2 regions of the Streptomyces sp. NPDC046821 genome follow, and region 2 is predicted to be linked to the other one. Evidence: riboswitches for the same ligand, from Rfam matches in the RefSeq annotation. Region 2 holds a riboswitch; the other holds the start of a gene.
What was found. A riboswitch is a leader RNA that binds a small molecule or an ion and turns the genes downstream of it on or off. The one in region 2 is predicted to bind thiamine pyrophosphate.

Region 1: another riboswitch for thiamine pyrophosphate. It lies ahead of ABZ893_RS08445 (cytosine permease); the one in region 2 lies ahead of ABZ893_RS12565 (thiamine ABC transporter substrate-binding protein).

The regions. Positions count from the first base shown of each region.
Region 1 is NZ_JBEYYB010000003.1:408,961-414,833, reverse strand. It holds gene glgB (1,4-alpha-glucan branching enzyme) at 1-1,250, shown strand, start outside; TPP riboswitch at 1,376-1,471, shown strand; gene ABZ893_RS08445 (cytosine permease) at 1,464-2,900, shown strand; gene thiD (bifunctional hydroxymethylpyrimidine kinase/phosphomethylpyrimidine kinase) at 2,897-3,778, shown strand; gene ABZ893_RS08435 (NAD(P)-binding protein) at 3,920-5,873, shown strand, end outside.
Region 2 is NZ_JBEYYB010000005.1:362,834-368,706, reverse strand. It holds gene ABZ893_RS12570 (iron ABC transporter permease) at 1-974, opposite strand, end outside; gene ABZ893_RS12565 (thiamine ABC transporter substrate-binding protein) at 950-2,047, opposite strand; TPP riboswitch at 2,125-2,229, opposite strand; gene rlmN (23S rRNA (adenine(2503)-C(2))-methyltransferase RlmN) at 2,254-3,360, opposite strand; gene ABZ893_RS12555 (phosphatidate cytidylyltransferase) at 3,504-4,733, opposite strand; gene frr (ribosome recycling factor) at 4,880-5,437, opposite strand; gene pyrH (UMP kinase) at 5,562-5,873, opposite strand, start outside.

The DNA of each region.
Region 1 (5,873 bases), on a different contig from region 2:
TCGTCGACACCCTCCACCAGGCGGGCATCGGCGTGATCGTGGACTGGGTGGCGGCGCACTTCCCGAAGGACGACTGGGCGCTTGCCCGCTTCGACGGCACCCACCTGTACGAGCCCGCGGACCCGCAGCGCGCCGAGCACCCCGACTGGGGCACCCTTGAGTTCGACTACGGCCGCACTGAAGTCCGTAACTTCCTTGTGGCGAACGCCGTGTACTGGTGCGAGGAGTTCCACGTCGACGGCCTGCGCGTGGACGCCGTCGCCTCGATGCTCTACCTGGACTACTCACGTGAGGAAGGCCAGTGGTCGCCGAACGTGCACGGCGGCCGGGAGAACCTCGACGCCGTCGCCTTCCTCCAGGAGATGAACGCGACCCTGTACCGCAGGGTGCCGGGTGTCCTGACGATCGCGGAGGAGTCGACGGCCTGGGACGGGGTGACCCGGGAGACGCATCACGTCGGCCCCACCGGCTTCGGCGGCCTCGGCTTCGGCCTGAAGTGGAACATGGGCTGGATGCACGACTCGCTGGTGTACATGTCGAAGGAGCCCGTGCACCGCAAGTACCACCACAACGAGATGACGTTCTCGATGGTGTACGCGTACAGCGAGAACTACATCCTGCCGATCTCGCACGACGAGGTGGTGCACGGCAAACGTGCCCTCGTCTCCAAGATGCCCGGCGACTGGTGGCAGCAGCGCGCCAATCACCGTGCCTACCTGGGCTTCATGTGGGCCCACCCGGGCAAGCAACTCCTGTTCATGGGGCAGGAGTTCGCGCAGGGAGGCGAGTGGTCCGAGCAGCAGGGACCGGACTGGTGGCTCCTCGACCCGGCCTACTCCGCCGAGCCGGACCACCGTGGTGTGCAGGATCTGGTGCGCGACCTCAACCACTTCTACGCGGACGCGCCCGCGCTGTGGCAGCGGGACACGTCGCCCGAGGGGTTCCGGTGGATCACCACGGACGCGGCCGACGACAACGTGATCGCGTTCCTGCGCTTCGCGGCGGACGGCACTCCCCTGCTGGCCGTGTGCAACTTCTCGCCGGTGGTGCGCGAGGACTACCGGCTCGGTGTGCCGGACAGTGTCCCCGGGTGGTTCGAGGCCCTGAACACGGACTCGGCCCGGTACGGCGGCGGTGACGTTCTCAACACCGGTGTGCTCAAGCCGGATCCGGTGCCCTGCCACGGGCGGCCGGACTCGCTGCGGCTGACGCTGCCGCCGCTGGCGACGGTGTGGCTGCGTCCGGCGTGAGGTCCTGACGGCGCGGGGCGACATTTTCAGACAGTGCGCTTGAGGCGGGTGAGGGCGGTGCTCTCACCCGCCTCCGTCGTGCCCCCTGGTGTGCCGTACGGCACAGGGAAGCTACTCTTGCCGTCGTACCGGACACGGGGTGCCCCATAGCGGGGGCTGAGATCACACCCGTCGAACCTGAACCAGTTAGCACTGGCGGAGGGATGTCAGCCAATGTCGTTGCCCCATGCCCCGAGCAGCACCGGCGCCGGAGCGCCCTCGGTCTTCGACGGGCGGATGCCTGCCGCGCCGGGTGACCTGCGGGTCGAGGCGCGCGGGATCGCGCCGGTCCCCGAGTCCCACCGCTACGGCGGCGCCGGGCGCCTCTTCACCGTGTGGTTCGCCCCGAACCTGACCATGACCGGCGTCTTCACCGGCACCGTCGGCATCATCCTCGGCCTGGACTTCACGACCGCGCTCGCCGCCGTCGTCCTCGGCACCCTCGTCGGCGCCGTCCCCACCGCGTACCTCGGTACGTGGGGCAGCGTGACCGGTGCCGGGCAGCTGCCGCTCGCACGGCTCGCGTTCGGCCGGGCCGTCGCGGTGCCCGGCGTGCTGCAGTGGCTGTCGTCGGTCGCCTGGGACGCGCTGATCGGCCTGTTCGGCGGCGACGCGCTGGCCCGGCTCTGCGGCTGGCCGTTCTGGCTGGGCGTCCTGGTGATGATGGCGGCGCAGGGCGCGCTCGGCGTCCTCGGCTACGAGGCCATCCACCGGCTCCAGAAGCTGATGACCTTCGTCCTGGCCGCCGCCTTCGCGGTCCTGGCCGTGAAGCTCCTCGGCGATGTGCACCCTGCCGCGACCGGGGCCGCGCACGGCGCCGACCGGGCCGGCGCGTTCGTCCTGACCAGCACGATCGCGCTCAGCCTGTCCCTGTCGTGGGCTCCTTACGCGAGCGACTTCAGCCGTTACCTTCCGGCGACGACGTCCCGTAAGCGCATGTTCTGGTACACGCTTCTCGGGGTCACGGTGTCCTTCGTGGCCGTGGAGACGCTGGGCCTCTGGGGCGCGTCCGTGTTCACGGACCAGACCGCGCAGGGCGTCGACAAGCTGCTCGGCGGCGGTGTGCTCAGCGCTTTCGGGCTGCTGGCCGTGGCGCTCGCGGCGCTGTGCAGCAACGCGATGAACGACTACAGCGGCTCACTCGCCCTGCAGACCATCGGCGTCCGTGTCCCCCGGCCGCTCGCCGCGGCTCTGGCTGCGGTGCTCGGCTTCCCGCTGGTGCTGTGGATGCACGCGGCCGACACCGCGACCCGGTTCCAGAACGTACTGCTGTTCGTCGGCTACTGGATCCCCGGCTTCGTCGCGGTCGTGGCCGTCGACTGGTTCGCCCGCTCCAGGGCACGGGGCGGGGCGCCCATCGACCTCGCCGCCGAGAGCGCCGAGCCGCAGTCCTGGTGGCCCGGCCTCGTCGCCTTCGCCGCCGCCTTCGCCGCGGCCGTCCCCTTCATGGACAGCGGCCTGTACGTGGGCCCGGTCGCGAAGGCGCTGCACGGCGCCGACCTCGCGTACTACGTCGCCTTCGTCGTCGCCCTCGCGGTGTACGCGCCGCTCCGGCTGCGCCGCAAGGCCGCCCCTGTCGCCACCGCAGCTCTTGAGGAGAACCGGGTATGACCGTCCCCCCGCGCACCGCAGGTGCCGTGCCGCCCCGCGTCCTGACCGTCGCCGGATCGGACTCGGGCGGCGGCGCCGGGATCCAAGCCGACCTGAAGACGATGCTGGCGCTCGGCGCCCACGGCATGAGCGTCCTGACGGCCGTCACCGCGCAGAACTCCCTCGGGGTCCAGGGCGCCTGGGAGCTGCCCGTCGAGGCGGTGCGCACGCAGTACCGCAGCGTCGTGGACGACATCGGGGTCCAGGCCGTCAAGACCGGGATGCTGTCGTCGCCGGCGCTCGTCGAGACCGTCGCCGAGCTGCTTGCCGGTACGGACGCCCCCGTCGTGGTCGACCCGGTGAGCGTGTCCAAGCACGGTGACCCGCTGCTCGCGGAGGACGCGCTCGACGCGGTACGGACGAAGCTGCTGCCGGTCGCGACGGTGGCGACGCCGAACCTGGACGAGGTGGCGCAGCTGACCGGGCTCACCGTCACGGACGACGCGGGCCTGCGCCAGGCCGCCGCGCGGATGCTGGCGTACGGGCCGCGCTGGGTGGTCGTCAAGGGCGGCCATCTGCCCGGCGCGGCCGTGGACCTGCTCACCGACGGCACGGAGGAGCACTGGCTGCGCGCCCGCCGCCACGACAACCGGCACACGCACGGCACGGGCTGCACCCTCGCCTCCGCCATCGCCGTGGGTCTCGCGCAGGGCCTGTCCGTGCCGGACGCCGTGCACCGGGCGAAGGACTACGTCACCGGGGCGATCGCCAACGGGTTCGCGCTCGGGTCGGGCATCGGCCCGGTCGACCACGGCTGGCACCTGCCTGCGGACCGCGCCACGATCGTCGGCGAGGACGCGTCGGCTGTGGGGGTTCGGTCGGTGGGGGCTCACCTCTAGGCCGGATCGCTCCGCTGGGCCAGATCGCTCCGCTAGACCTGAGCGCACCGCTAGACCGGATCGCACGCCCCGACACGCCCACCTCCGCACAAACAGGGCCCGGTGTGCGTTCTCCCGGCTCCGTCCACTTGACTGGGGCCCATGACCACCGTGCCCCGCCAGCCCCAACAGGCCCCGCCGTCAGGTCACATGATCGTGTGCGGCGACGACACACTGGCCGAGCGGCTCGCCGCCGAACTGCGCGCCGTGTACGGCGAGCGGGTCACCGTCGTCGTGCCCTCCGTACGCGCCACGAGACAGGGCGCGGAACCTGTCGGACGGGCCCGCGCCGCCGCCCTGTTCTCCCGTATCCAGGCGGCCGTGAGCCGTACGGCCTTGGTCGCGGACGACGACGATGTGCCGGCGCCCCACGTGATGGAAGCGCCCGTGCTCGACGAGGAGGCGCTGGCCGAGGCGGGGGTGGCCGGCGCCGCCGCCCTCGCTCTCGTGCACGGGGACGACGAGACGAACATCCGGGCCGCGCTCGCCGCCCGCCGCCTCAACCCCCAGCTCCGTCTGGTCATCCGGCTCTACAACCGCAAGCTCGGCCAGCAGCTGGAGCACCTGCTTGACCAGGCCGCCGTCCTCTCCTCCCCCGGTCTCGACCCCGAGGCGCTGGACACGACGACCACCGTCCTGTCCGACGCCGACACGGTCGCTCCGGCGCTCGCGGCCACCGCCGTCGCCGGCACCAGCAAGGTCATCCACGCCGACGGTCTCCTGCTGCGTGCCGTGGAACGTACCCCGCCGGGCCGGGGCGCCGTCGCCGACCCCGGTCTGTGCACCCTCGCCCTGCTGTCCGTGACGGCCAACGACCCTGCGGGCGCCGAGAGTTCGGCCGCGGGAGCCCTCGGGGACACCGAGGGCCCGCTGCTGCTGCCCGACGAACGTACGGTGGCGGCGGCCACCGGCCGGGGCACGGTGGTCCTGGAGACCGTCTCCGCGACCGACGTGGCCGCCCCCGACGGACGTGGCGCCAACGGCCGCACGACCAGGGGACGTATGGCCTTCGGGTCGCTGTTCTCGCGGCGGCTGCGCTGGTCGCTCGCGGGGATCGTGATCAGCGTGCTCGGCCTGGCCGTGGCGTCCTGGGCCACCACCGGCGGCGATCCGTGGCACGCCGGATACCTCACGCTCCTCGACCTCTTCGCCATCGACGACCCGGCGATCGGTGAACCGCTCGCCCGCCAGCTCCTCCAGCTCCTCACGGGCCTCGCGGGGCTGCTGCTCCTGCCCGTGCTCCTCGCGGCGGTCCTGGAGGCCCTGGGCACGTTCCGTACGGCGTCGGCGCTGCGCCGTCCGCCGCGCGGCCTGTCCGGACACGTCGTGCTCCTCGGCCTCGGCAAGATCGGCACCCGGGTCCTGTCCCGCCTGTGCGAACTCGGCATCCCCGTCGTCTGCGTGGAGGAGGACCCCGAGGCGCGCGGCGTCGCCCTGGCCCGCCGGCTTCGCGTGCCGACGGTCATCGGTGACGTCACGCAGGAAGGCGTCCTGGAGGCCGCCAAGGTGCATCGCGCCCACTCCCTGCTCGCCCTCACCAGCAGCGACATCACCAATCTTGAAGCGGCCCTGCACGCGCGCTCGGTCAAGCCCGATCTGCGGGTGGTGATGCGGCTGTTCGACGACGCGTTCGCGACGGCCGTCTACCGCACGCTCCGGTCCGCGCATCCCCGGGCGCTGACCCGCAGCCGCAGCGTCTCCGCTCTGGCGGCCCCGGCGTTCGCAGGGGCCATGATGGGCCGCCAGATCCTGGGCGCGATCCCCGTCGAGCGCAGCGTTCTGCTTTTCGCCGCCGTCGACGTGGCCGGGCATCCGCACCTCAACGGCCGGACGGTGGCCGACTCGTTCCGGGCCGGTTCCTGGCGGGTGATCGCGCTCGACGTCGGCGCGCCCGGCGAGCGCAGGGCCGATCTGGGGGCGTCCCCCGACGACGAGGACGGCCCCGACCGTCCCACGGGGCTCGTGTGGGACCTCCACCCGGGCTACGTGCTGCGTCCCGAGGACCGCGTGGTGCTGGCCGCGACCCGTCAGGGCCTGGCCGAACTCCTCCGCCACG
Region 2 (5,873 bases):
CGCTGGACCAGCACGCCCAGCGGCAGCAGGATCAGCAAGGCGACCGTGGTGACCACACCGCCGAGGAGTGCCCACTGGCCCGCGCCGCGCGGGCGCCGTGCGGTGTGCGCGGCGTCGACGAGCCGTAGCGCGCTCTCGCGGCGGCGCACGCTCCAGGCGTGCACGGCGAGGATGACCCCGACGGCGGCGAACTGCACGATCGTCAGGACGGCGGCCGTGGAGAGGTCGAAGATCTGCGCGGTCTGCCGGTAGATCTCGACTTCGAGCGTCGAGAACGTCGGACCGCCGAGGATCTGGACGACGCCGAACGACGTGAAGGTGAAGAGGAAGACCATCAGGGCGGCGGCTGCGACGGCGGGCCCGAGCGCGGGCAGCGTCACCGTCCGCCAGGCGGTCCAGCGGGAGGCGCCGAGCATCCGCGCGGCCTCCTCCTGCCGCGGGTCGAGCTGCGCCCACAGGCCGCCGACGGTGCGTACGACGACGGCGTAGTTGAAGAAGACATGGGCGAGCAGGATCGCCCACACCGTGGTGTCGAGGCGTACGCCCCACAGCTGGTCGAGCAGTCCGCCGCGGCCGACCAGCGCCAGGAACGCCGTACCGACGACGACGGTCGGCAGCACGAACGGCACGGTGACGACGGCCCGGAGCACCTGCTTGCCCCTGAACTCGAAGCGCGCGAAGACGTACGCGCCGGGGAGCGCGATCAGGAGCGTGAGCGCCGTCGAGGCGAGGGCCTGCCAGGTCGTGAACCACAGGACGTGCCGGATGTCGGACTGCCCGAGCACGTCGGTGATCCGCCCGAACTGCCAGTGGCCGTCCGTCTTCAGCCCGCGCGAGACGATCGCCGCGACCGGGTACGCGAAGAAGAGCGCGAAGAACACGGCGGGCAGGGTCAGCAGACCGAGCCGCGCCGCGCTCCCGCCGCCTCGCAAGTCCCGCTTGCGGGGCTTTACTTCAGTACGAGTGAGGTCCACGACTTGACCCACGCGTCACGGTTGTCGGCGATCTTCTTCGGCGCCATGGTCTCCGGCTTGTCCACCTTGACCGCGTACTTGGCGTAGGCGGCGGGCAGGGCAGCGTCCGTGGTCACCGGGTCCACGAACATGTTCAGCGGCATGTCCTGCTGGAACTCCTTGGTGATCAGGAAGTCCAGGAGCGCCTTGCCGCCCTCGGTGTTCTTGGCGTTGCTGAGCAGGCCGGCGAACTCGGTCTGGCGGAAGCAGGTGCCGGCGGCGACGCCGGTGGGCGCGGTCTTCGGCTGGGGGTCCGAGTAGATCGCCTCGGCCGGCGGGGAGGACGCGTAGGACACGACGAGCGGCCGGTCGCCGCCCGCCTTCTTGCCGCCGGCGCTCCCGGAGAACTCCTCGTTGTACGCCTGCTCCCAGCCGTCGACGACCTTCACGCCGTTGGCCTTGAGCTTCTTCCAGTAGCCCTGCCAGTTGCTGTCGCCGTAGCTCGCGGCGCTGCCGAGCAGGAAGCCGAGCCCTGGCGACGACGTCGCAGCGTTCTCGGTGACGAGCAGGTTCTTGTACGCGGGCTTCGTCAGGTCGGCGAAGGACGCGGGCGGCGTCAGCTTGTGGTCGGCGAAGTACTTCTTGTCGTAGTTGACGCAGATGTTGCCGGTGTCGATCGGCGTGACCCGGTGCTGGGCCTTGTCGAGCTGGTACTCGGGCCTGACCTGGGCAAGGCCCTTGGCCTCGTACGGCTGGAAGAGGCCGTTGTCGAGGGCGCGCGAGAGCAACGTGTTGTCGACGCCGAAGAAGACGTCGCCCTGCGGGTTGTCCTTGGACAGGATGGCCTTGTTGACGGCCTCGCCCGCGTCACCGTCCTTGAGGACCGTGACCTTGTAGCCGGACTTCTTCTCGAAGTCCTTGAGGACGCTCTTGGAAACGGCCCACGAGTCATGGCTGACGAGGGTGACCGTCTTGGAGTCCGCCTTGGCTGAACCGGAGCCGGAGCCCGAGCCGGACCCGCCGCACGCGGAGAGCGTGACGAGGCCGATACCGGCCGCCACGACGACGGCCGTGGCCTTGATGGTGGTGCTCACTGAGTTCCCTCCTGGGTGTCCAGGAAGAGACGCGGCCCTGCCCGGGTTCCTTCGGGTTCCCGGGCAGGGCGCAACAGCTTGAGTGGTGACCGAACTTCCTACCCAGAATGACCTGGGCGAGGTTCAGAGGGTCTGCGGCCGTGCCGCACTCTCAGCGCTGTGGCGCTCCCCTGTCGGAATATGAAGATGTACGTACAGCGCCCAGATTACCGCTCGGTGGCGGCGAGCTGACCACACGCCCCGTCGATCTCCTGGCCACGGGTGTCGCGAACGGTGACCGGCACACCGTGGGCCGCGATGGCGTCGACGAACGCCTTCTCGTCCTCGGGGCGCGAGGCCGTCCACTTCGATCCGGGCGTCGGGTTCAGCGGGATCAGGTTCACGTGGACGCGCTTGCCCTTGAGCAGCCGGCCGAGCCGGTCACCGCGCCACGCCTGGTCGTTGATGTCCCGGATGAGGGCGTACTCGATGGAGATACGGCGGCCCGACTTCTCGGAGTACTCCCACGCCGCGTCGAGGACCTCGCGGACCTTCCAGCGCGTGTTGACCGGGACGAGGGTGTCGCGCAGCTCGTCGTCGGGCGCGTGCAGCGAGACGGCGAGACGGCACTTGAGGCCCTCGTCGGCGAAGCGGTGCATGGCGGGGACCAGACCGACCGTCGAGACGGTGATCCCGCGCTGCGAGAGGCCGACGCCGTCGGGCTCGGGGTCGGTGAGCGCGCGGATGGCGCCGACGACCCGCTTGTAGTTGGCGAGGGGCTCGCCCATGCCCATGAACACGATGTTGCTCAGGCGGGCGGGTCCGCCGGGGATCTCGCCGTCGCGCAGCGCGCGCATCCCGTCGACGATCTGGTGCACGATCTCGCCCGTCGACAGGTTCCGGTCGAGGCCGGCCTGTCCGGTGGCGCAGAACGGGCAGTTCATCCCGCAGCCGGCCTGCGAGCTGATGCACATGGTGACCCGGTCCGGGTACCGCATCAGGACAGACTCGACGAGCGTGCCGTCGAAGAGCCGCCACAGGGTCTTGCGGGTGGTGTCCTGGTCGGTCGACAGATGCCGGACGACCGTCATCAGCTCGGGAAGCAGCGCCTCCTGCAGCTTGCCGCGCGAGGCGGCGGGGATGTCGGTCCACTCCGCGGGGTCGTGCGCGAACCGCGAGAAGTAGTGCTGCGACAGCTGCTTGGCGCGGAACGGCTTCTCACCGATCGCGGCGACGGCCTCCTTACGCTCGGCAGGCGAAAGGTCGGCGAGATGCCGCGGCGGCTTCTTGGCTCCGCGCGGGGCGACGAAAGTGAGTTCTCCGGGCTTAGGCATAACCCCTCAAGTGTCGCAGACATACGGCGACGGGCCCGCCGCCCTGTGGACAACGAGCCCGTCACCTACATCTGCGCAGGTCAGCCCTGCATGTGGAACCGTCACCCCCGCATACGGGACCGTCAGCCCCGCATAGGGAACCGTCAGCCGTTCCCCACGAACAGCACCAGCAGCAGCCACACCACCGGTGCCGTCGGCAGCAGCGAGTCCAGGCGGTCCATGATGCCGCCGTGGCCCGGGAGCAGGGTGCCCATGTCCTTGATGCCGAGGTCACGCTTGATCATCGACTCGCCGAGGTCGCCGAGCGTGGCGCTGGCCGCGACCGCGAGGCCGAGCAGCAGGCCCTGCCACCAGGCGCCGTCGTCGATGAGGAACTGCATACACAGCGCGCCCGCCACCATCGCGAACGACACCGCGCCGACCAGGCCCTCGCGGGTCTTGCCGGGGCTGATGCGCGGGGCGAGCTTGTGCTTGCCGAAGCGCCAGCCGATCGCGTAGGCGCCGGTGTCGCTGACGACGGTGAGCAGCAGGAACGTCAGGACGCGCTGCGGCCCGTCGTCCGCCGTGAGCATCATCGCCACGAACGTCGCGAGGAACGGCACGTAGAACGCGGCGAAGACGCCGGCCGTGACGTCCTTGAGGTAGCCCTCCGGAGGCTCCGTCATGCGCCAGACGAGGACGGCGAGCGCGGTGAGCGCCATCGCCACCCAGGCGCCCTCGGCACCGCGGACGTATCCGGCGACGACCATCGCCGCGCCGCCGACCGCGAGCGGTACGAGGGGGGCCTTGATCTCCTTGCGCTCCTGGAGGCGCGAGGTGAGCTCCCACAGGCCGACGACGACGGCCACCGCTATCACGCCGATGAACACGGCCTTGACGATGAACAGCGAGGCGACGATCACGGCCCCGAGTCCGACGCCGACTCCTATGGCTGCCCCGAGGTCACGGCCCGCGCTCTTCTTCGGCGGTGCGGGGGCGGGCTGTGCGGCGCTTGGCATGGGCTCCTGCGGGCTCTCGTGCTGCGCCTCGTGCGGCGTCACATACGGCGTCTCGTGCGGCTGCGGCTGCGGGTGCTGCTGCTGGTCGTGGTGCTGCGGGTGGTGCTGGTCGTGCGGGTACGGCTCGTTCTGCGAGTACCCCGGGTGCTGCTGATCCTGCGCGTACTGCTGGTACTGCTGGTACGGCTGATCCAGCGGCGCGTACGACCTGTGCTGCTGATCCTGCTGGTACTGCGGGTACTGCGTCCCGTGCGACTCCCGGCGAGGCGCCTCGTACCGCGTCTCGTCGCGGAACAGGGGACCGCTCGGCGAAGCAGCCCCCCGATCGTCGTCCTGGCCACCGCCACCGGCGGGTACGTCGGGCATTTCGGGCACGATGGTCATGGGCCGAGTCTCCTCAACCGCATGACGTTCGTACGCGGGACCCGCCGGGGAAGCCCCCTGGGAAAGCCCCTGGTCGGGCGGCTCCCAGTACCCGGCTCCGGTCGGCGCTCCCCAGGGAGAGTCGTTCACGGAATTCCTCAGACCTCGAGCAGCTCGGCTTCCTTGTGCTTGAGCAGCTCGTCCACCTGTGCGACGTACTTCGCGGTGGTGTCGTCGAGCTCCTTCTCGGCGCGACGCCCCTCGTCCTCGCCGATGTCGCCGTCCTTGATCGCCTTGTCGATCGCTTCCTTGGCCTTGCGGCGGATGGAGCGGATCGAGATCTTGGAGTCCTCGGCCTTGGTCTTGGCGACCTTGATGAACTCCTTGCGGCGGTCCTGGGTCAGCTCCGGGAACGTCACTCGGATGATGTTGCCGTCGTTGCTCGGGTTGACGCCGAGGTCGGAGTCGCGGATCGCCTGCTCGATGTTGCGCAGGGCGCTCTTGTCGAACGGGGTCACCACGGCCATGCGCGGCTCGGGCACCGAGAACGAGGCCAGCTGGTTGATCGGGGTCAGCGCGCCGTAGTAGTCCGCCACGATCTTGTTGAACATCGCCGGGTGCGCACGACCGGTGCGGATCGCGGCGAAGTCCTCCTTGGCGACCACGACGGCCTTCTCCATCTTCTCCTCGGCCTCGAGGAGGGTCTCTTCGATCACCACTTGCTCCTGCGTGTCTTGAGTGAGGCCCGGCCTGCGCTCAGGGCGGCCGGCTGCGTCGTGTGTCTTTCCTGCACGGTGTCCGACCGGCAGGACATTGTCCATCCCCTGGTGGGGGGTCGGGTCAGGCCCGCGTTCCGTGGTCGCCCACGAGCGTGCCGATCTTCTCACCCTTGACCGCCCGCGCGATATTGCCCTCGGCGAGCAGTTCGAAGACGAGGATGGGCAGCTTGTTGTCGCGGCACAGGGTGATCGCGGTCATGTCGGCGACCTTGAGGTCGCGGGTGATGACCTCGCCGTAGCTGAGCGCGTCGAACTTCACGGCCTCGGGGTTGGTCTTCGGGTCGGAGTCGTAGACCCCGTCCACCCCGTTCTTGCCCATGAGCAGCGCCTCGGCGTCGATCTCCAGGGCGCGCTGGGCGGCGGTCGTGTCGGT